DNA from 3 places in the Arthrobacter sp. PvP023 genome. Region 3 is predicted to be linked to each of the others. Evidence: riboswitches for the same ligand, from Rfam matches in the RefSeq annotation. Region 3 holds a riboswitch; each other region holds the start of a gene.
The links. Region 3 has a riboswitch for thiamine pyrophosphate ahead of thiC (phosphomethylpyrimidine synthase ThiC). Riboswitches for the same ligand answer to the same signal wherever they lie in the genome.
Positions count from the first base shown of each region.

Region 1: linked by a shared signal. The riboswitch ahead of JOE31_RS08730 (FAD-dependent oxidoreductase) and the one ahead of thiC (phosphomethylpyrimidine synthase ThiC) in region 3 are both predicted to bind thiamine pyrophosphate.
Region 2: linked by a shared signal. The riboswitch ahead of JOE31_RS02950 (ECF transporter S component) and the one ahead of thiC (phosphomethylpyrimidine synthase ThiC) in region 3 are both predicted to bind thiamine pyrophosphate.

Region 1 is NZ_JAFIBI010000001.1:1,889,221-1,895,321, reverse strand. Features, by position in the region: gene JOE31_RS08760 (TetR/AcrR family transcriptional regulator) at 1-611, shown strand, start outside; gene JOE31_RS08755 (DUF3107 domain-containing protein) at 663-887, shown strand; gene JOE31_RS08750 (hypothetical protein) at 937-1,239, shown strand; gene JOE31_RS08745 (4a-hydroxytetrahydrobiopterin dehydratase) at 1,217-1,600, opposite strand; gene JOE31_RS08740 (thiazole synthase) at 1,624-2,445, opposite strand; gene thiS (sulfur carrier protein ThiS) at 2,451-2,687, opposite strand; gene JOE31_RS08730 (FAD-dependent oxidoreductase) at 2,684-4,036, opposite strand; TPP riboswitch at 4,023-4,142, opposite strand; gene thiE (thiamine phosphate synthase) at 4,169-4,870, shown strand; gene JOE31_RS08720 (ferritin-like fold-containing protein) at 4,871-5,545, opposite strand; gene JOE31_RS08715 (RNB domain-containing ribonuclease) at 5,587-6,101, shown strand, end outside.
Region 2 is NZ_JAFIBI010000001.1:628,083-634,183, forward strand. Features, by position in the region: gene JOE31_RS02915 (Na+/H+ antiporter subunit A) at 1-25, shown strand, start outside; gene JOE31_RS02920 (Na(+)/H(+) antiporter subunit C) at 22-660, shown strand; gene JOE31_RS02925 (Na+/H+ antiporter subunit D) at 657-2,276, shown strand; gene JOE31_RS02930 (Na+/H+ antiporter subunit E) at 2,273-2,818, shown strand; gene JOE31_RS02935 (monovalent cation/H+ antiporter complex subunit F) at 2,815-3,093, shown strand; gene mnhG (monovalent cation/H(+) antiporter subunit G) at 3,083-3,517, shown strand; gene JOE31_RS02945 (DUF4235 domain-containing protein) at 3,632-3,895, opposite strand; TPP riboswitch at 4,047-4,189, shown strand; gene JOE31_RS02950 (ECF transporter S component) at 4,263-4,895, shown strand; gene JOE31_RS02955 (ABC transporter ATP-binding protein) at 4,912-6,101, shown strand, end outside.
Region 3 is NZ_JAFIBI010000001.1:2,251,875-2,257,975, forward strand. Features, by position in the region: gene JOE31_RS10325 (alpha/beta fold hydrolase) at 1-534, shown strand, start outside; gene thiC (phosphomethylpyrimidine synthase ThiC) at 503-2,383, opposite strand; TPP riboswitch at 2,378-2,485, opposite strand; gene JOE31_RS10335 (amidohydrolase family protein) at 2,571-3,653, shown strand; gene JOE31_RS10340 (VOC family protein) at 3,737-4,612, shown strand; gene JOE31_RS10345 (hypothetical protein) at 4,725-5,162, shown strand; gene rpsP (30S ribosomal protein S16) at 5,347-5,769, shown strand; gene JOE31_RS10355 (RNA-binding protein) at 5,771-6,013, shown strand.

The DNA of each region.
Region 1 (6,101 bases), 360 kb from region 3:
CGCGGGCCGGCGGTGCGCGTTCGGCGCGGCTCCCGCGTGACGAACGACGCGCCCAGTTGCTGGCAGCCGCCCAGGAAGTTTTTGTGGCCAACGGGTACCACGGTGCTGCCATGGACGAGATCGCTGAGACGGCCCATGTCAGCAAACCGGTGCTGTACCAGCACTTCCCTTCCAAACGCGAGCTCTACCTCGCCCTGCTGGACAGCCACCTGAGTGCTCTGACCGAGCTCATGATGGGCGCACTGAATTCCACCGACGACAACGACGAACGCGTCCAGGCGGTCATGCGCGCCTACTATCACTTCATTGCCAGCGATGACCAGGCGCACCGCCTGGTGTTTGAATCGGACCTGATCAATGACAGCGACGTCAGTTCCAGGCTCGAAACATTCAACAAGACTTTTGCCGACGCCATTGCGCGGGTAATCGCCGAGGACACCAAGCTCCCTATGCTGGAGGCCCAGTTGCTGGGGCGCGGACTCGCCGGAATGGCGCAGGTCAGTGCACGCTACTGGCTTGAAACCGATGGAAACCTGGACCTCGATGTGGCCAGTGACCTGATCTATCGTTTAGCTTGGCGCGGAATCTCGCGCTTTCCCAAGGAAACCTAGACTACAAATAGAGAACACCTTTAGAACTTTGATTGGCTGGGAGGCCTCGCTGTGGAAGTAAAGATCGGCATTCAGAACATTGGCCGCGAAATTGTGCTGGAATCGGCTCAGGATGCTGACGCGGTAGCAAAGCTCGTCGAGGAATCCATCACCAAGGGGTCCGAACTGCGCCTGACTGACGAAAAGGGCCGTGTGATCCTCATTCCCGCCAACGTCCTGGGTTACGTTGAGATCGGCGCCGAGGAGGCCCGCCGCGTCGGATTCGGCCAGCTCTAAGCCACCGTTTCACCTGTCCCGAAACGCCCTGCAGCAAGGAGTTCGCTGAATGCTTTCCCTGGTAATCGTGGCCCTCGTGACTGTGGCCGCAGGCTTTGTTGTCTGGGCCAACGACAGGCGGCATGCGAAGTACGGCATCGGCATGCCGGCAGGCGTGGCCACCGCCGTGGGGATGCTGAGCTGGATCATCTTCATGGCCGCAGGGCTTGGTTACCAGCCCGGCCTGACGTGGATTCCGTGGGTGCTGCCCATGGTCCTGGGCACCGGGGCGGCTCTTGCCGCCGCGGTGTACCTGGGCCGGAAGCGTTCCCTGCATGACACGAAGGAGCTCACCGCGGCGCTGCGGCTCTAAGTACTTGAGGCGCCGTACTTGAGGCGCCGGGCGGGTACTTGGCTGGAACGGCCACAGCTTCCACGACGGCGGCAGCGGCGCTGACGGCCGCCGCGGCGGCGACGTCCCGCCCTGTCACCTGCGTACCGGCGTCGTGTGAGGTGAAGCGGATGAACACCCTGTTGTAGCGCCAGTCCAGGTCCGGGTGGTGGTTTTGTTCCTCGGCCAGGCGCCCGACGGCGGCAATCAGCTCAAGCGCAGCTGCCGCGGTCGGTGCCTTGAAGACGGTCACCAGACCACCGGATTGGTACCGCCAGTCGGGCAGCTCTGCGAGTGCGGCGTCAATCTGGGTTTGGCTAAGAGTGTCTTCCGTGCCTGTCACCGCTGGCTCCTTGGATGGTACGCCTACAGGAACTCCGCCCGGCCTTCCATGGCCGACGAGGCAAGAGCGTGCTCGCGGCGCGGAATCCGTCCTGCCGCTTTCGCCAGCCTACCGGCGATGACCGCGTGTTTGAAGGCCTGCCCCATCATCGCCGGGTTCTGCGCCCGGGTCACTGCTGTCGCCAGCAGCACCGCGTCGCACCCCAGTTCCATGGCGAGCGCAGCGTCGGACGCCGTGCCGATGCCGGCATCGAGCACCACGGGAACGGATGCCCTGGAAACGATGAGCTCAATGTTATGCGGGTTCAGGATGCCCAGGCCGGTGCCGATCGGGGACCCGAGCGGCATCACGGCGGTGGCTCCGAGGTTCTCCAGCCGAAGCGCCAGCACGGGATCGTCATTGGTGTAGGCGAACACCTTGAACCCGCGGTTAACCAGCTGCTCGGTGGCGTCCACCAGCTCCACGGCGTCCGGCAGCAGGGTGTGCTCGTCGGCGATCACTTCAAGCTTCACCCAGTCCGTCTCCAGTGCCTCCCGCGCCAGTTCCGCCGTCATCACGGCGTCCCGGGCGGTGAAGCAGCCGGCGGTGTTGGGCAGCACCCGGATGTTGTGGTCCACCAGGAGCTGGAACAGCGAGCCTGTTTCGGCCGGCGAATAGCGGCGCATGGCCACAGTGGTCAGCTCCGTGCCGGACGCGATCAGGGCAGCCCCCAGCCCGTCCAGGCTGGGTGCACCGCCGGTGCCCATGATCAACCGTGATCCCAGCGGGATGCCGTCCACGATGAATGCGTCCGCCGCCGCCTGCTGTCCGGTCCCTGCCGTGCCGGCAACCGTTGTTCCTGCCATGATGCTCAACCTCCCTGTACCGCGGTAACAAGTTCGACGTCGTCGCCCTCGGCCAGCGCCGTGACGAACCACTGGCTGCGCGGCACCACCTCGGAATTCCGCGCTACCGCCACGCCCAGTTTTTGGCCGTCGGCAGCCTGCCCGTTGGGCGCGAGGTTCCTGCCGGTGACCTGGCTGACGAGGGTGGTGACGGACGCGCCGTCGGCCACCGCATGTGCCGTGCCGTTCAGTGTGATGTTCATGCTGTTTCCTTGTTCGGGTCAATTGTGACGGTGTGTGCAGGCGTTGCCGGTCCGGCCGAAAGGCCGGAAAACCGGTCGGGCCGGACCGGAGCCCAGCGTGGATCGGCGTCGCCGTCCATCAGCTGCCTGCAGATGGACGCCGCTGCAGGGGTGAGCAGGACGCCATGCCGGAAGAATCCGGTGGCAATGATCAGGCCCTCAATATCCAGGCCGGTTCCTGCGGCCGCTACCCGGCCCAGCAGCGGCGCGTTGTCCGGCGTTCCCGGACGGGCCCTCGCCGTGGCTTCGAGCAGTTCCAGTTCCGCGACGGCGGGAACCAGCACCTGTGCGTCACGGAGCAGCTGGTAGACGCCGCCGGCGGAAACGGCCGATCCTGCGGGTGTTACGGGTCCCGCAGGCGCCGTAACGGGGGTGTCGATACCCGCTCCCGACAGCGAATCTTCACGCTGCGTGGCCCCGATCACCACGGTGCCGTCCTGCCGGGGCACGATGTAAACGGGAACTCCATGGACCATTCCACGGACTGTGGATGTCAGCAGGGGCTGCAGGTAGGCGGGGACGCGCAGGCGCAGGATGTCGCCGTACACGGGGCGGAGCGGCAGCTGAAGTCCGGGCGGCAGTCCGCCCAGGGACGCGGATTCCAGTCCGTTGGCAATGATCGTTTCGCCTGCGTGCACGGTTCCTCCACCGGCCAGGCTGACGCCGCTGACATGCCCGTCCTCCCAGAGCAGGCCGGCGGCCCGCTTACGCACGGCGGACCCCGGCAGGGAATCCGAGATCACGGCCAGCAGCTTGCGGGGATCCACCTGATGGTCGGCCGGAATCTCGAAGGCGCAGGAGATTCCGGGGCTCAGCAGCGGCTCCCGTCCCCGGGCTTCCCTGACCGTCAGCGGTTCCACCGTCAGCCCGCCGGCCTGCTGGACGCCGCGCAGGTCGGCGAGCGCCCGGCGGTCTGCGGCGTCGGCACCCACGGCGAGGGTCGGCGTCGTAAGGTAGCCGGTGTCCGGGCCGTCGGCGCCGGGTTCACGGGACGCACGCCCGGTTTCCAGGCCGGCTGCGAAGGTCGGCCACAGTCCCGAGGAGTGGAGCATGAGTTCCAGGAGGTCTTCCTCCTGGTAATGGAGTTCGCTGACCGGCGCCAGCATGCCAGCGGCGGCCCAGCTCGCGCCCGTTCCCGGTGCGTCGTCGATGATGACCACGGACCTGCCCGACTGCCCGGCTTCCCAGGCAATGCCGTGGCCGATGATACCTCCGCCGACCACGGCAACGTCGGCCCTGATGTCCACGCCGTGCTCGCCGCGACTGCGCGCGGGCGGCCGGCCTGCCGGGGATTGCGGGGTCATTGTCATCCTTCCCTACGCCGGTACTAACCGGATCAGGTCAAGCGGTCGGCTCTGACGCCCTCTCAGCCCTGCAGCTTTGTGACAGCTGCGGCGGGCTCCCGCGGTACTCCCCCAGTTTAGGGGAACTAGGCTTGTGCCATGACCGAGCAAGCTCTCCTTACCGATGCCCGCCTGTACCTCTGCACTGATGCCCGCACCGAGCGGGGCGATTTCGCCGACTTCGTCGATGCCGCCTACGCAGGCGGCGTGGACATCATCCAGCTCCGCGACAAGGGCCTGGAAGCGGCCGAGGAGCTCGAGCTGCTCGAAGTACTGGAAGCCGCGGCCCGCCGCCACGGCCGTCTGTGGTCGGTCAACGACCGCGCGGACATCGCCTCGCTCTCCGGTGCCCCGGTGCTTCATGTCGGGCAGAAGGACCTCCCCCTGGCGTCCGCCCGGAAGTTCCTTGGCGGTGAGGCCGTGATCGGCCTGTCGACGCACAGCCCCGGGCAGATCGACGCCGCCATCGCCGCATCCGGTGGTGCCGGGGGCCTGGATTATTTCTGCGTCGGGCCGGTGTGGGCCACTCCCACGAAGCCGGGCCGTGCCGCCGTCGGCCTCGACCTCGTCCGTTATGCGGCAGAGGCCACCGGCGAAACAACCGGCAGCGCTGCGGGGGCAAGCGTTGACGGAGCGCCGCTGCCGTGGTTCGCCATCGGCGGCATCGACCTGGGCAACGTTGAGCAGGTGGTGGCGGCAGGAGCGCAGCGGATCGTGGTGGTCCGCGCCATCACCGAGGCCGATGACCCCGCCGCAGCCGCGAGCTCGCTGCTGGCAGCGCTCGACGCCGGCGCATCCTGACTATCCGGTCAGGCCGAGCTGCCTCATCCGGCTGGAATGCTTCTCCGCCAGCCCCGCGATCAGCCCGCTGACCAGCTCTTTCGCAGCAGCGCTGTCCCCGCCACCGGTCAGGCTTCCCGGGAAGGCATGTTCGCAACTGACCCGCTGCGCCTGGGTCAGCGCTTCGCCCAGTAGCCGCCTGCCCCAGAGTGCAAGCCTGGAAGCCAGCCTGGGATCATCGGCGAGGGCACTCCTCAGCCGTTCGCGGAGGACTTCCGTTGTCTCGTCGGAAGCCTGGATCTGTTCGATGACGTCCCGCGTTCCGGCGTCAAGTTGGCGGGAGATGGCCCGGTAGAAGTCGGCTGATACGGTATCGATCACGTAGGCCTCCATCAGTGATTCGTACCAGTCGGCCGGGCGCGTCCGCGAATGGAAATAGTCCACGGCTGCCTGGAACGGCAGCATGGCATCCTCGGCGTCGATCCCCATGGCCTCCAGGCGGGCGCTCACCAACTCGTAGTGCCGGAACTCCACCACGGCAATCCTGCCGAGCACGGCCCGGTCGTGGAGGGTGGGCGAATACCGCGCGTCAGCGGCGAATCTCTCGAAGGCTGAGAGCTCGCCGTAGGCCATCATTCCGAACAGGCCTGCGATGAAGCGGTTGTGGCGAGCCGTGTCGGCCGGAGATGAGCTCATCGTCCAAGACTAATGGCGCAAATAGAGCTAATCTGACTTTCGTGTCACATCATCATCTGACTCCAAGTGTCCACGAACAGACCAACCGCCTGGCCGAGGCGCTGAACGCGCTGCGCACGGAGTTGGAGCTGCCCGGGCCCTTCCCCGATGATGTCCTGCGGGATGCGCTGGCGGCCATTGCGGAGCACAAGATGCCTGACCTTGACCTCACCGACGTGGGCTTCGTGACCATCGATCCCCCTTCTTCCACTGACCTGGATCAGGCCCTCTTCATCGAGCGGTCAGGCGACGGGTACAAGGTTTTCTACGCCATCGCCGACGTGCCGTCCTTCGTGGCGCCGGGAGGAGCGCTCGACGCCGAGACGCGCCGCCGGGGGCAGACGTTCTACGCCCCGGACGGGCGGATTCCCCTGCACCCCGAAGCCATTAGCGAGCAGGCCGGCAGCCTCCTCGCCGGCCAGTTGTGCGGCGCCTTCGTGTGGGAGTTCGACCTGGATGCGACGGCCCGCGTGGAGTCGGTGCTGGTGCGCCGGGCCAGGATCCGGAGCCGGGCGAA
Region 2 (6,101 bases), 1.6 Mb from region 3:
AACCACCGGGAGGGGGAAGGCATGAGCGTCAACCTGACATTGCTGACCGTCATGGGCGCGCTCTATGCCTGCGGAATCTACCTGATCATGGAACGCAGCCTCACCAGGGTGCTGCTGGGCCTGATGCTGCTGGCCAACGCCACCAACCTGCTGATCCTGGCCACCGGCGGCTACGCCGGCCTGGCGCCCATGTTCAGCAAGGACACGGACCCCCGCGACTACAACGACCCCCTCCCGCAGGCACTGATCCTGACATCGATCGTGATTTCCTTCGCAGTGACCGCTTTCATGCTGGGCATCATCTACCGGACCTGGGTGCTGGCCCGCCGCGATGAGATCCAGGACGACGTCGAGGACATCCGCGTCGCCGAGACCCCCAGCTTCGACGCGGAGGATGATTCCGAGATTCCGGTGGAGACCTCAGAGTTCCCGCTGACCATGATTGGTTCGGACGGCAGGGGCATCAGTGATTCTGACCTGTCCGCGGACAACGGTTCCGCCGGCAGCGGTTCCGGCCGCGGCACGTCAGGCGGCGGCCCGGAAGGCGGCGTGGCCACCGTGAAGGCCGGCGACCGCAAGATCAAAGCCAAGGACGCCGCTGCGGAAGAGCAGCCCGGCTCCCAAAACGTGACACCCGGCCCGGAAGGAGGCGTGAAGTGAACATCGCAAGCTTTGCCCCGCTCGCCGTCGTACTTCCCATCCTCGGTGCCGCCCTGACATTTGTGCTGATCCGGCACTCCCGGGCCCAGCGGGCCGTCAGCATTACGCTGCTCTCTCTGACGCTCCTGCTGGAATGCGTGCTGCTGGCTTCCGTCTGGGACGGCGGAACCGCGGCCGTCAACATCGGCGGCTGGCTGCCGCCGTGGGGCATCGTGATGGTGGTGGACCAGTTCTCGTCCCTGATGCTGGTGGTCTCCTCCACGGTCAGCCTCGCGGTGCTGGTGTACGCCACAGGCCAGGGCATGGCCGACGGCGACCAGGACGCACCGCTGTCGATCTTCCACCCCACCTACCTGATCCTGGTGGCCGGCGTGTCCAACGCGTTCCTGTCGGGTGACCTCTTCAACCTCTACGTGGGGTTCGAGATCCTGCTGACGGCAAGCTACGTGCTGATGACCCTCGGCGGGACCGGTCCCCGCATCCGTGCCGGCGTGACCTACGTGGTGGTCTCCGTGGTGTCCTCCGTCCTGTTCCTGATCGCCATCGCCATGATCTACGGCGCCACCGGAACCATCAACATGGCGGACCTCGCCGTCAAGCTCGCGGACCTGGACTCCGGAACGCGGATGCTGCTGCACGTGATGCTGCTGGTGGCCTTCGGCATCAAGGCGGCTGTCTTCCCGTTGTCCTTCTGGCTTCCTGACTCGTACCCCACCGCACCGGCCCCCGTCACGGCGGTGTTCGCCGGCTTGCTGACCAAGGTGGGCGTCTATGCCATGGTGCGCACCGAGACGCTCCTCTTCCCGGGGGACTCGCTGAACACTCCGCTGATGGTGGCGGCATTACTGACCATGGTGGTGGGAATCCTGGGTGCGCTGGCCCAGAGCGACATCAAGCGTCTGCTCTCGTTCACCCTCGTCAGCCACATCGGCTACATGGTGTTCGGGCTGGCGATGTCCTCGGTGGCCGGGCTCGGCGCGGCAGTGTTCTACGTGGCCCACCACATCACCATCCAGACCAGTCTCTTCCTGGTCACGGGCCTGATCGAACGCCGCGGCGGAAGCTCGTCGATCGACCGCGTCGCCGGCCTGGCCAAGCTGTCCCCGATCCTGGCCCTGCTGTTCTTCATCCCCGCCATGAACCTGGCCGGCATCCCGCCGTTCTCGGGTTTCCTGGGCAAGCTCGGGCTGCTGCAGGCCGGTGTGCAGCTTGGCACCCCGCTGGCCTACGCCCTGGTGATCGGCGGCGTCGTGACCAGCCTGCTGACGCTCCTGGCCATCGCCCGTGTGTGGAACCGCGCGTTCTGGCGCAAACCCGAGGACGCCGAGAACCCGGACCCCGTGCTGCTCGCGGCCCCTGAGGACTCCGACACGGGCGACCGCGCGGGCAAGCGCAACGTCACGCTGCTGCCGCGGACGATGGTGGGATCAACCCTGGGCCTCGTGGCCTTCGGCGTGGCGCTCACCGTCTTTGCCGGCCCGCTCTTCCGGGTGGCGGACCAGTCGGCCGTGGAAATGCTGGACCGGTCCGCGTACATCCAGGCCGTGCTGGGCGAAAACGCCCCCGTGCCCCCGATCGCGCAGCCTGAGCCTGTGCAGCAGGAGGGGAAGAAATGAACCGCCGACGGATCTCAATCCGGCAGGAACTGCCCCTGCTGGTCTGGCTGGTGTTCGTCTGGGCCGCGCTCTGGCAGGACTTCAGCCCCGGTAACCTGCTGTTCGGTGCGCTGATCGCCGTCGTGGTGGCACGGCTTTTCTACCTGCCCCCGGTGGAGCTGGGCGGCCGCTTCAGCATCGTGCGGGCAGTCCCCTTCGCCCTGGTGTTCCTGGCCAAGGTGGTGGCCGCCAGCTTCCAGGTGCTGTACCTCGCGTTGGCCCGCGGGCCCAAGGTGACCAACGCCGTCGTCGCCGTCAAACTGCGAAGCCACTCGGACCTGATGGTGACGGCCACCGGCCACGTCATCTCGCTGATTCCGGGCTCGCTGGTGGTGGAGGTGGACCGCTCCACGTCCACGCTCTACATCCACGGGCTGAATGTGCGGAGCGGAGAGGACATTGTGAACCTGCGCAAAGAGGTCCGGGATGCCGAGGCGGCACTGATCAGGATCATGGGCACCCGCGAGGAACTGGCCGCACTGAAACAGGAGGTGGGCGCATGATGGACGTCGTCCTGACCGTAACGGCCGTGATCCTGTCCCTGGCGGCAGCCGGGGCGATTGTCCGGATCGCCATCGGCCCGTCCCTGCTGGACCGGGTGCTGGCCTCTGACGTGCTGCTGGCCATCATCGGTGCCACGCTCTGCATCGACATGGCCGTCAACCGGCACCTGAACAACCTGATGCTGCTCGTGGCGCTGTCCATCATCGGGTTCATCGGGTCCGTGACCGTGGCGCGCTTCGTGGCCGACCGGCGGGAGCAGCCCCATGAATCCTGAACCATCCGCCGTGGACACAGTCATTGATGCAGTGTCGGCCATCTTTATGGTGGTGGGCGCCCTGATGTCCCTCGGTGCGGCGATCGGCCTGTTGCGCTTCCCCGACCTGATGAGCAGGATGCACGCCGCCACGAAGCCCCAGGTGCTGGGACTCTTCCTGCTGCTGGCCTCGGTGGGCCTGCAGCTGCGGACCTGGTGGGTGTGGCCCGTGCTGTTCGTGGCGTGGATCTTCCAGGTGCTCACCGTTCCGGTGTCCGCCCACATGGTGGGCAGGGCGGGTTACCGCACCAAGCACCTGCACAAGGAACTGCTCACCACGGATGAACTGGAGGCCGTAGTGCTGAAGGCAGCCGACAAGAAGGCCGCCGCGAGGCAGGAATCAGAAAAGCGCGCCGCCGTCGAGGGTGACGACGGCGCAGCCTAAGGGGCGCCCGCAAGAAGTTCCGGGCCGCCACCCCTGGTGAAGTTCTTGTCCAGATAACGCGACTTGGCGGCCGATCAGCTCCCGTTACCTGGACAAAAACTCTCCCGAGTGGGCCTAGACGATGTCCTGGCTCTTGGCGAAGCGGGTGATGGCACGCTGCGTGCCCCGGTTGGCCAGGACCTGGATGATGGCGCTGACAGCCGCCGAGATCAGCGCAAAGGTCAGGGCGCTGCGCAGGGTGGTGGGGACGTCGTCCTTGTCGCCCTTCGGGGGCTTGCGGCCGGTGATCTTTTCCCAGACGACGTCAACGGCCTTGGTGCCGGCGAATCCGGCAAGCAGGCTCACTCCGGTTCCAAGCAGCTTGATGAAAAAACTCACTCCAGTACCCCTTTACAGGTGGGAAACAACGGAAACAGGGCTTCCCCTAGCCTAGCCGCATCAACCCGGCCGCATCACCGCGCATTGTGACACCCTCCCCGGGATTTCGCGGGCCCGCGGGTGTAAACTGATCCACGCCCACAAGGGCGAATTGATACGACAGGGGAGCGTCGCCGTCGGGCATCACTGGAACATTCCAGGGAACCGGAGGCGGGCGCTGAGAGTGCGGACAGCCGCAGACCCTCGAACCTGATCCGGTTAGTACCGGCGCAAGGGAGTCGAGTTCTCAGAGTGTCCGGCAGCAGGCGGCGGAAGCCGCGGACGGTCCGGGGAACACTCTCCCCTCCTGTACCTCAGGAGGAAGAAAATGACTGGAATTACGGCCAAGCAGACGCTTGGCAACAGCAAGTACAACTGGCGTGTGGTGGACATTGTGGTTGCCGCGTTGATCGCAGTAGCCGGAGGCGTCATTTTCTGGGCCTGGTCCCAGGGGGCTGCCGCAGTTTCGCCGCCCATGAACGCCGTCTACCCGCCGCTGACCGGCCTTATCGCAGGCGGCTGGATGATTCCCGCCGTCCTGGGCATGCTGATCATCCGCAAGCCCGGAGCCGCCCTGTTCTGCGAAACAGTGGCCGCCACGGGTGAGCTGATCATGGGCTCGCAGTACGGCGCATCGGTGCTGTTCTCCGGCTTCGTGCAGGGGCTCGGCGCGGAGATCATCTTCGCGGTGTTCGTTTACAAGAAGTTCAACCTGCCCGTTTCGCTGCTGGCCGGTGCCGCTGCAGGCCTCTTCTGCGGCCTGAACGACTCGTTCGCACCGTGGGGCTGGAACATCGCCTACGCTGCCGGCGACAAGCTGGCCTACATCATCTTCACGGCCATCTCCGGCGCCATCATCGCCGGCGGCCTGTCCTGGCTCGCCACCCGCGGACTGGCCCGGACCGGTGTGCTGAGCTCCTTCGCGTCCCGCAAGGCAGCGACGGAGCCTGTCTTCTCCTGATGAACGCACACTGCTCATGACGCCTTCCGACACCGTCCGCCCGGCAGCGGTTACGGCACGCGGCTGGGGCTGGCGGCATGCCGGCCGGTCCCGGCCCGCCGTCCACGGCTTGGACCTGGACATTCAGCCGGGCGAACGCGTGCTGCTGCTGGGTCCCTCCGGCGCGGGCAAATCCACGCTGCTGCACGCACTCGCCGGGGTGCTCGGGGACAGCGACTCCGGAGCCCACCACGACGGAACGCCGGATGCCGACGACTCCGACGAGACCGGTTCCCTGCTCATCGACGGTGCCCCGCCGCGTGCTCAGCGCGGCCGCGCCGGCCTCATGCAGCAGGACCCCGAGACGCAGGTGGTCCTTTCCCGCGTGGGGGACGACGTCGCCTTCGGCGCCGAGAACCTCGCCGTGCCGCGCGCGGACATCTGGACTCGTGTCGGAGAGGCGCTCGACGACGTCGGGCTGGCCCACCTGCCGCTGGACCACCCGACGTCGGCCCTGTCCGGCGGGCAGAAGCAGCGCCTCGCGCTTGCCGGGATCCTCGCCATGCGCCCGGGACTGCTGCTCCTCGACGAGCCCACTGCCAACCTGGACCCTGCCGGCGTCCTGGAAGTCCGTGACGCCGTGGGCCGGTGCCTGGACAAGACCGGGGCAACGCTGGTGGTGGTGGAACACCGCGTGGGCGTGTGGAAGGACCTTGTGGACCGGATCGTGGTGCTGCAGCCGGGATCTTCCACGGACACCGCGGTGCTCCTGGACGGCCCTCCGGACCGGGTCCTGGCAGAGGCGCGGGACATGCTCGTCTCCGCCGGCGTATGGGTGCCCGGGTACGTGCCCGCCACCCGGGCGCGAACGGGTGATGCAGGAGTGCCGGGTGCCACTGGAACGCAGGGCGAGCCGGGGGCCGGGAACCTCCTGCTGGCCGCCGAAAACCTTGCCGTGTCCCGCGAACGCCCCCGCCGGCGGCGCTTCAAGGCTGTCCCGCCGGTCCCCGTGCAGTCCGGCATCACGGCGCAGGTCCGCGCCGGCCAGGCATTGACCATCACGGGTCCCAACGGTTCCGGAAAGTCCACGTTTGCCCTGACCCTCGCCGGGCTGCTCCAGCCGGTGGAGGGCTCGGTTTCCGCCACGGTCGACCTCAGCCAAGGTGCCGGCATTGACCCGTACAAGTGGAAGGCGGAGCAGTTGATCTCCCGGATCGGCACCGTGTT
Region 3 (6,101 bases):
GGCGCTGCCGGCGGACATGTGGTGGCGCATGCCCAGGGCGCCATTGCGGCTATGATGGCGGCCGTGGAACGCCCGGATCTGGTGCAGTCCCTCACCCTCGTGGAGCCCGCCTGCCTGTCACTGACCGCTGAACTGCCTGCCACTGCTGCGCACCGCGCACTGATGCAGCCGCTTTTTGACGTGCGGCACCAGCTCGGCGACGACGACTTCCAGCGGGAGTTTGTCCGGCGGGCGTTTTCCGTGCACAGTGATGGCCCCGCCACGCCGGAAGCACTCAACGCTGCCCGCCGGCTCCGGTTACAGGCGCCTCCGTGGGAGGCGCCGCTGCAGATCGTGCCGGGTGTCGCCACGCTCGTCCTGACCGGCGGCTGGGAGCCGCTCTACGAAGAGATTGCGGGCTACCTGCGTGAAACCGGTGCCCAGCACCGCGTTGCCGCGGGCGGACACCGGCCTCAGGATTCGGTGGAGGGAGACCGGGTTATCCGGTCCTTCATCGCAGAAGTCAGCAGGCGTCAGCACTCACAGGCGTCGTAGCGTCGCCCGTCGCTGCACTGCGCCGGCCCGGTTGTTCCGGGTTTGGAAGCTGCAGCTCGGGAAGGTAAACCTTGCCGCCGGCTGCCAGGAATTCGTTGCTCTTTTCACGCATGCCTGCCGCCATCTCGGCGAGTGCCGACTGTGCTTCGGCGGAACCGTACTCGTCCCTGATGTCCTGGCTGATGCGCATGGAGCAGAACTTGGGCCCGCACATGGAGCAGAAGTGCGCGGTCTTGGCCGGTTCCGCGGGGAGGGTCTCGTCATGGAAGGATTCGGCGGTGACCGGGTCCAGTGAGAGGGCGAACTGGTCCCGCCAGCGGAATTCGAACCGGGCCTTGGACAGGGCGTCGTCGCGTTCGTGCGCGCCGGGGTGGCCCTTGGCCAGGTCGGCGGCGTGGGCGGCAATCTTGTAGGTAATGACGCCGGTCTTGACATCGTCCTTGTTGGGCAGCCCCAGGTGTTCCTTGGGCGTGACGTAGCAGAGCATGGCCGTGCCGTAGCGGGCGATTTCCGTGGCGCCGATGGCGGACGTGATGTGGTCGTAGCCCGGGGCTATGTCCGTCACCAGCGGCCCCAGCGTGTAGAACGGTGCTCCCTTGCAGAGTTCCTGCTGGCGTTCCACGTTTTCACGTACCAGGTGGAAAGGCACGTGGCCGGGTCCTTCCACCATCACCTGCACGTCGAACTCCCAGGCGCGCTGCGTCAGTTCGGCCAGGGTATCCAGCTCGGCGAACTGGGCGGCGTCGTTCGCGTCCGCGGTCGCACCTGGCCGCAGCCCGTCGCCCAGCGAGAACGCGACGTCGTACTTGGCGAAAATTTCGCACAGCTCGTCGAAGTGCGTGTACAGGAAGTTCTCCTGGTGGTGGGCAAGGCACCAGCCGGCCATGATGGAGCCGCCGCGGGAGACTATGCCGGTGACCCGGTTGGCCGTCAGCGGCACATACCGCAGCAGCACCCCGGCGTGGATGGTCATGTAGTCCACGCCCTGCTCGCACTGTTCGATCACGGTGTCGCGGAAGATTTCCCACGTCAGTTGGTTGGCCTCGCCGTTGACCTTTTCCAGGGCCTGGTAGATGGGAACGGTGCCGATCGGGACTGGCGAGTTGCGGATGATCCACTCACGGGTGGTGTGGATGTCGTCGCCGGTGGACAGGTCCATCACGGTGTCGGCGCCCCACTGTGTGGCCCATTGCAGCTTGTCGACCTCCTCCGCGATGGAGCTCGTGACGGCCGAGTTGCCGATGTTGGCGTTGATCTTCACCAGGAAGGCCTTGCCGATGATCATCGGCTCGGATTCCGGGTGGTTGATGTTGTTGGGGATGATGGCGCGGCCCGCAGCGACTTCGCTGCGGACCAGCTCCACGTCGCAGTTTTCGCGGAGGGCAACGAACTGCATCTCGGGCGTCACCACACCCTGCCGGGCGTAGTGCATCTGCGTGACTGTTCTGCCTTCGACGGCGCGGTGGGGCACGGGCTGCGCGCCCTTCCACTCCGCGGACGCGGCGCCGCGGCGCACTGCCGACCTGCCGTCATCGAGCAGGTTCCGTTCCCTTCCGCCATAGGGCTCGGTGTCTGCCCGCGACTCGATCCACCGGGTTCTGAAAGGCTCCAGGCCCACCACGGGATCGCTGCCGGGCCCGGCAGTCCGGTACACGCGGAACGGCGGGTTGGCTGCCCCGCCCGGTGAGTCCTCAAGGGCGATTTCGGTCACCGGAACCCGGATCCCGGTGGCCTCATCGGCGATGAATGCCAGCGAGTGGGACTTCAGGGACTGCGCTTCGGCAAGTGCCGAATTGCCGGGTGCGGTCTTGTTTTGGGCACGGATCAGCTGTGTTTCTTGTGTATTCACGGAATACTCACTTCCTTCGCCGGCATTACCCGGACAGGTTCAACGGTCGCAGGCCGCGTCAGCCCGATCTCAGCCCTTGCAAGGGCACCCGTGTGGTCGTAGACGAAGCTACCACAGGGCCGGGGCGGGTCCATGTCACATGCAGGTCACAACAGGGGAGGGTGCCCGGCCGGTCTAGGCTTGAAGCATGCGTGGCGTCATCGAATTCAGCGGAACCGTGCTCACCGCCCCGGACCGGGAACGGCAGGGCCTCTGGGCTGTGGACGGCAGGCTGACGTTCACACGGCCGGCCGCTCCGCCTGACCTGGTGTTGAACGGCTGGGTGCTGCCTGGCCTGGTGGATGCGCATTGCCACATCGGGCTGGGACCAGCCGGTGACGTTCCGGATTCCGTGGCCGAGGAACAGGCCCTCACGGACAGGAATGCCGGTACGCTGCTCGTCCGGGATGCCGGCGCCGTCCACGACACCCGCTGGCTCCAGCAGCGGCCGGAGCTGCCGCGCATCATCCGCGCCGGCCGCCACATCGCCAGGACGCGCCGCTACCTGCAGGGATTCGCCGTCGAAGTTGAGCCGGACGGACTGGTCGAGGCCGTGCGGAAGCAGGCGCTGGCGGGTGACGGTTGGGTCAAGCTCGTAGGGGACTGGATCGACCGGGACGCCGGCGACCTGGCGCCGTCGTTCCGCGCCGCAGTGGTGCGGGACGCTGTCCGCGCAGCCCACGACGAAGGCGCCAGGGTGACCGCCCACTGTTTCGCGGAGGACACCCTGGATGACATGCTCGACGCCGGCATCGACTGCATCGAACACGGAACCGGCCTGCTGCCGCGCCACATCCCCCGTTTCGTGGACCAGCGCGTCCCCATCGTTCCCACGCTGATCAACATTGCGACATTCCCCGACATTGCGGCCCGTGCGAAAGCGAAGTTTCCGGTGTACGGGGCGCACATGCAAAGGCTCTGGGAACGGCGGAACGAGCGCATCCTCGAGGCCTTCGAAGCCGGCGTGGCGATCTACGCCGGGACCGATGCGGGCAGTGTCATCAGCCACGGCAGGATCGTGGACGAGATCCAGGCGCTCCACGCCGCCGGCCTGCCGGCGGCCTCAGCCCTGGACGCCGCTTCCTGGGCCGCGCGTGAGTGGCTGGGGGCCGACGGCATCGCCGAAGGTGCCAGCGCCGACGTCGTGCTGTGCGAACTGGACCCCAGGCTCAATCCGGCAACACTGCGGGACCTCAAGCACATCGTTCTTCGGGGCCGGCAGCTCCGCTAGGAATAAATTGAAGCTTCAAGTAATTTACTCTATGTAATCGTCGCCGGTCGCCGGCGGCCGAGTTTCCAGAGTTTGGAGTTGGAATGACCGTGGAATCCAGCAGCAAGGACCTGTTGCCCGCCGATCTCACCATGGGCACGGTGATGCTCAAGGTGGGCGACATGAAGCTGATGACGGACTATTACCAGCGCGCGCTCGGGCTGGACGTCGTGGCTGAGCAGGATGGCGGGGTGTACCTCGGCCGCCGGGGTGCACTGCTGGTCCACCTGGCCGCGGCCCCCGGGTTGAACCTCCCGGCCCGTGGCGAGGCGGGGCTGTTCCACACGGCACTGCTGTTCGAGGACCGGTCGTCGCTCGCTGCCACGGTGGCCTCTGCCGCCCGGTATGAACCGCGGCTGTTCACCGGAAGCGCAGACCACCTCGTCAGTGAGGCCTTCTACTTCAACGATCCCGAGGGGAACGGCATCGAGCTGTACTGGGACCGTCCCCGCAGCGACTGGTCCTGGGAGGGAACCAATGTGGTCATGGACAGCCTTGCCCTGCCGCCGCAGCGCTTCCTCCAGGACTTCCTAAGCGAGGACGCGGTGAGCGGGCAGCGCGAGGCCGCGGCCGGCGTCGGGCACGTCCACCTGCAAGTGGGTGATGTCCAGTCGGCGCACGACTTCTACGTGGGCACCCTCGGTTTCGAGAAGACTGCCGGATGGCACGGGCAGGCCCTGTTCGTCTCGGCCGGCGGCTACCACCACCATATGGCCATGAACGTCTGGAACAGCAGGGGCGCCGGGCCCCGCCGGGACACCCTGGGGCTGGGTGAAGTCCTGATCGAGGTGCCGGGAACGGACGACGTCGGCGCGCTCGCCGACCGTTTGCGGGTCGCCGGCGTTGCTTCGCACCATACGGGAGCCGAGCTGCGGTTTGAGGATCCGTGGCGCAACCGGATCCGCGTCGCCGTCCGCTGAGGCGGCGCCGAGCTGCGCGTTCTTCTGGGCTAGGCTGAAGCCGGAAGTCCGTGGAGGCTGCGAAGCTGCCCTGCCGGACCATGACACCGCCGACGGAATGAGGATGATTTCCATGGGTTTCACCGAAATCTTTGTTTCCACCCACGACGAGGCGCTCAAGCGCGCGGCGGCACTCGACGGCGGAGGCCCCGCTGCTCCGGACGCGCTTCGGATTACGGACATCAGCGATTTTGAGATTGAGCAGCTGGGCGACCTCGCCGGAGCGGCGGTCCACGCGTCAGGAGCGGACTATGAGCTCGCCATGGTGGACGTGGCCAGCGATTCGCTCCTGGGCGTGCCGGCCGCCATGGTGCGTGCGCTCGCCGAACTCCTCAGCTATGAGACCGAAGGCGAGGGCAATGTCCTGGAGGACGTGGCGGCCAGGTGGGCGGCGGAGGAGGATATGCCTTTTGGTTCCGAAGAGGCCCTCGGGTATGTCCAGCGGCTCGCGCAGATGGCCGGCAGCGTGGACCCGAACGCGCGGACCGGGCTGTACGTGTGGTCGTCCTGAACGGCCCGCCGGGTGTCAAGTCGAAATCCCGCCGCTGATCTGGCACAATAAACAGGTACTCGATCTGCGTGGCCCCTCTCTCCGCGTCCGGATCCTGTCCTTTTAGAACCCCCTAGTACGGCCCGCCCCACGGGTGCAGAACGCCGGGCTCGACCCCGTTTCAGAAACAGGAGTGACCACAAAAGTGGCCGTAAAGATTCGCCTTAAGCGCTTTGGCAAGATGCGCGCACCGTACTACCGCATCGTCGTCATGGACGCACGCTCCAAGCGTGACGGCCGTGCCATCGAAGAGATCGGCAAGTACCACCCCACCGAAGAGCCCTCATACATCGAGGTCGACACGGACCGTGCCCAGTACTGGCTCGGCGTCGGCGCACAGCCGTCCGAGCAGGTTGCTGCGATCCTCAAGATCACCGGTGACTGGCAGAAGTTCAAGGGTCTCCCCGGCCAGGAGGGCACCTTGAAGACCAAGGCTCCCAAGGCTGCCTTCGTTACCCCGGAAAAGGGTTCCGTGATCATCCCGGAAGCCATCACCAAGAAGGCCAAGAAGGACGAGGCAGCCGACGCTTCCACCGAAGCTGAAGCAGAGACCACCGAGGCTGAGTAAATTGCTGGCAGAAGCGCTCGAACACCTTGTCCGCGGGATCGTTGACAGTCCCGAGGACGTCAAGGTCAGTGCCAAGAACAACCGCCGCGGGGACACCCTCGAGGTGCGGGTTCACCAGGACGACCTTGGACGGGTGATCGGTCGTCAGGGCCGCACGGCACGCGCACTGCGCACCGTCGTGGCGGCGCTGGCCGGCGGCGAGCAGGTCAGGGTCGACGTCGTCGACACAGACCGCCGCCGGTAAACGCCCCGCAATACTTGTCTCAAGTCCGGCCCCTTCACCAGATTATGGTGGAGGGGCCGGACTGTTTTCGGCCGCAGTAGAACCACAA